DNA from 2 places in the Neobacillus canaveralius genome. Region 2 is predicted to be linked to the other one. Evidence: predicted binding sites of a transcription regulator. Region 2 holds the regulator's gene; the other holds the start of a gene.
The links. The regulator CtsR, encoded in region 2, represses protease genes until heat stress. The targets are predictions, from matches to a motif close to ATGGTCAATAAAGGTCAAACA.
Positions count from the first base shown of each region.

Region 1: a site for CtsR is predicted at 820-840, ahead of ABC255_RS22900 (ATP-dependent Clp protease ATP-binding subunit). Genes of this name have one in related genera too.

Region 1 covers NZ_JBDFLL010000001.1:4,684,928-4,687,135, forward strand. The annotation lists gene ABC255_RS22895 (YkvI family membrane protein) at 1-709, opposite strand, end outside; gene ABC255_RS22900 (ATP-dependent Clp protease ATP-binding subunit) at 915-2,208, shown strand, end outside.
Region 2 covers NZ_JBDFLL010000002.1:255,060-257,267, forward strand. The annotation lists gene mcsB (protein-arginine kinase McsB) at 1-457, opposite strand, end outside; gene mcsA (protein-arginine kinase activator protein McsA) at 459-1,007, opposite strand; gene ABC255_RS29605 (CtsR family transcriptional regulator) at 1,037-1,498, opposite strand; rRNA gene rrf (5S ribosomal RNA) at 1,892-2,007, opposite strand; rRNA gene ABC255_RS29615 (23S ribosomal RNA) at 2,083-2,208, opposite strand, start outside.

The DNA.
Region 1 (2,208 bases), on a different contig from region 2:
TAAAGTGGCTGGATATTAAGATGAGAGTTAAAGCGGCACCACCTAAAATACCTCCCCACTTTATTGTCCAATCATCTTTAATTTCATTTGCAATTGGAACCAGCACAGCTTGTGCTAATGCAAGGTTTAATGCTGTATAAGAAAAGGGCGCTAATATACTTTTCCAGCTATCCTCCGTATGTGGTACAAATAATAAGTGATTGACAAAATCGGACTGTTTAATAGAAAGTGACATTAACATAAGACTGAAACAAACCATAATGGGAACAACAAACGAATTGACTGCGAATAACCCCTTTGTACCAATCATCATAACAATAAACGATAAAAATATCGTTATAAAAACCCCTAAATTCTTTGATAGGCCTAATTGCTCGTCAAACACCGCTCCTGCACCAGCAAGCATTACCGCACTTACTCCAAGTAGCATAAAAAGCATAATTATGTTAATACCCCTGCCTGCCCATTTCCCAAACAAGTGTACATTAAATTCTTGATACGAAACCGCGTTAATTCGAGCAGCAATTCTCATTAACTTTGATCCTAACACGATAAGGAGGTAGCCGCTCAATAAAATACCTAGAAAGCCAATGAAGCCAAACCGAGAGAAAAACTCAACGATTTCTCTTCCTGTAGCAAATCCCGCCCCCACGACTGTACCCACATACACTGCGGCGATTTGAAATGCTGCCGACCAATTCTTTTTCACCTCATCTCCCCCTCAAATACAATATATGAGCAAGAGGACAAACAAAGACGAGCTTTTTTTATACAAGCCTAATTTATTAGCAGAAAAAATTACCATAGGCAAATCCCTTGAAAGTCAAAAAAGGTCAAAGTATACTAATCACATAAGGTCAAATATAGTCAAAGTCAAATAAATATTAGATTTAATTAATAGGAGGTTTTATATTATGCTGTGTCAATTATGTAAAGAAAACCAAGCCAATGTTCAACTAAATTTAAACATTAATGGACAACACAGCAATATGAAGCTGTGTCATGAATGTTATACAAAAAATAAAAATGCTATTAATTCAGGAATGAGTCCTAAAATGAACTCCTTCCCTGGATTTTCATTTGATGATTTATTTTTCAATATGAATGGCTCTGAAAATAATCATCATTTAAATGGTCAGACACCTACTCCGCAAAATGGTCAAAATGGAAAGGGAGGATTTATTGATCAATTTGCCCGAAACTTAACACATATGGCTAAAGGAGGTCTCATAGACCCCGTGATTGGTCGTGATGATGAAGTTAAAAGGGTCATTGAAATATTGAATCGTCGTAATAAAAACAATCCGGTGTTAATTGGTGAACCAGGTGTCGGAAAAACAGCTATCGCCGAAAGTCTAGCAATGAAAATAGTCGACGGAAAGGTACCTGGCAAATTAAGAAATAAAGAAGTTTATTTACTAGATGTTGCTTCTTTAGTTGCGAACACTGGTATTCGTGGGCAGTTTGAGGAAAGAATTAAGCAATTAATCGCAGAATTACAGGAGCGTAAGAATATAATTCTTTTCATTGACGAGATTCATCTCCTTGTAGGAGCAGGTTCTGCAGAAGGTTCAATGGATGCTGGTAACATTTTAAAACCAGCTCTTGCACGCGGTGAACTTCAACTTGTCGGTGCAACAACACTGAAAGAGTACCGTCAAATAGAAAAAGATTCCGCTCTGGAACGACGATTCCAGCCGGTTCAAGTAGCTGAACCGACACCAGAGGGTGCAATTGAAATCTTAAAAGGGATTAAGCATAAATACGAGGATTACCATGAAGTAACTTATTCTGACGCTGCAATAAAGGCATGTGTTCAATTATCACACCGTTATATCCAGGATCGATTCTTACCTGATAAGGCGATTGACTTACTTGATGAAGCAGGATCTAAAATAAATCTAACTTCAGATGGTCAAAGCCAGGATCAGTTTGAGAAACGTTTACAAGAAATAGCTGTTCAAAAAGATTCAGCTCTCAAAAAAGAAAACTATGAATTAGCTGCTTCACTTCGTGATGAAGAAGCTTTACTTGAGAAATCGTTAAATGAAACTTCAGAAATCAGCAGACCAATTGTAGAGCTTTCACATATTCAAGAAATTATTGAGCAAAAGACCGGTATTCCTGTTGGTAAATTACAAGAGGATGAACAGCAAAAACTGAAACACCTTGAGGAAAACTTAAATACTAAAGTTATCGGCCAGAAGA
Region 2 (2,208 bases):
GGCTTTCCAGCCAATCATCTACTTCATTCGCAGCCTCCAATGCCTCCGTTAGTTGCAGCCCAGGAAATAAACACTGAATGCGAATGTGATCCTCTTCATTAATCATAATACTAACTTCTTCATTTTCGGTTAATAGAACCGCTCCATAAGGTGAGTCTTCTGCTAAATTAGGACTAATCAAATGCTTTTCTACCAAAACCCTTTTTTGGAGAGGCTGTATGTCATCGATCTTCAGAAGCTCCATTTGCCCAAACTTTGTAAAGTTAGATTCACTCAGGATTTCTTCCATTTTCAAAATAATCGATTGTGCTTCTTCATGCGAAAATAATGTTGGAAATTTATAGTTCTCAAAGTTTCGGGCTAAACGGATTCGGGAACTAAGGACTATATCTGAATCAGGTCCCTCCTCGCTCATCCACGAGCTGACTGCTTGATTGATAAAACGTTCAAGCGACACGTTATTCCCCTCCCTTACTTCTGCCAGGTAATTCTTTCTCGATTGTACGGATTTCATCTCGAATCATAGCAGCTTTTTCAAATTCCTCTTGTTGAATTAACTCTTTTAGTTCACTTTTAAGATTTTCAACCTGCTTTTTGAGGTGAATTCCTCCGCCAATTCGCTTTGGTATTTTTCCGCTATGGGACCAATTTCCGCTGTGAAGTCTCCTTAAGACGGGTGGAAGCTGCTCTTTAAAAGTTTCATAGCAATCGGCACATCCGAAACGTCCGACTTTAATAAATTGCGGAAATGTCATTGAACATTTATTACATTGAAGTACTTCTTCTTGATGAAACGTATTTTGATTTTGTTTTTGAACAGTAGGATCAATATTTAATAGACCCGCTAATAGGTTATTAAAAGTAAAGCCTGATCCTCCATTAATCATAAACATCTCGCCCTTCTCTTGGGCACATTTTTCACAAAGGTTTACCTCGGTTTTTTCACCGTTGATGATTTTTGTAAAATGGAGTGCAGCAGGCCTTTGATTACATTCCTGGCAAATCATTTTTATTTCACCTCTCTAGCTGGTATAGATTATTTATATTTCAATGATGTTAACATCGCTTTCAACATTCTTGCACGTAATTCGTCTCGGAATGGAAGATCAATATAAAGGACTGAACGGTCAATTACACTTAACATTATTTTTGCCTCTCGTTTTGTAATTATCTCCTCATGGACCAGTCTGTAAATAACATCTTCTGCCGTAGCTTGTGCGATACGATTTTCAATGAGCGACAACAAATGGTCAATTAAGTCGGCTAAATCATGGGACTGAACCTTCATGATTCGGATATACCCGCCTCCCCCGCGTTTACTCTCTACGATATACCCTCGTTCAATGGTAAAGCGCGTATTAATGACATAATTTATTTGTGATGGTACACATTGAAATTTATCTGCTATCTCGCTTCTCTTGATTTCAACGTGTTCCTTTTCACTCATTTCTAATACTTGTTTTAAATACTTTTCAATAATATCGGAGATGTTTCTCATCTTCCCACCTCCTTCTTCTGACTTTGACTATATTTGACATTAATTATACTGAAAATTTTATGTAGTTGCAAACAACATGCTACTAATGATTTTCTCCATATTTCGCAGGTGTGAAACCTGTATTGGTTTATAAATTTGTTTTTAGGTAGTTAGTAATGGTAGATAAGCTTTGTGAGGTTTTGATTCCCTTTATCCTAGGAAAATCAAGTTTGAGGTAGTCAATAGGAGGGTTTGGTTCCCTCCTTCCTTTAAAAATTTAGTTTAAAGGCAACAAAAAGAGATTTTAGTTCCTTCTATCGGGTAAAAGCTCAAGGGATTCAAAATTTATTCTACTATCCTGTAATTTTCGAACAATACAAAAAAACACAACCCTAATCAGGTTGTGCTTTTTGTGCCTGGCAACGTCCTACTCTCACAGGGACAAAGTCCCAACTACCATCGGCGCTGAGAAGCTTAACTTCCGTGTTCGGTATGGGAACGGGTGTGACCTTCTCGCCTTAATTACCAGACTATTTTATTGAGGTATCATTCCCTCAAAACTAGATAATCAGAAGAAGTTTGTAAAACGAGTTCGCTTTTAAAAATTGGTTAAGTCCTCGAACGATTAGTATCAGTCAGCTCCACATGTTACCACGCTTCCACCTCTGACCTATCAACCTGATCATCTTTCAGGGTTCTTACTAGCTTGACGCTATGGGAAATCTCATCTT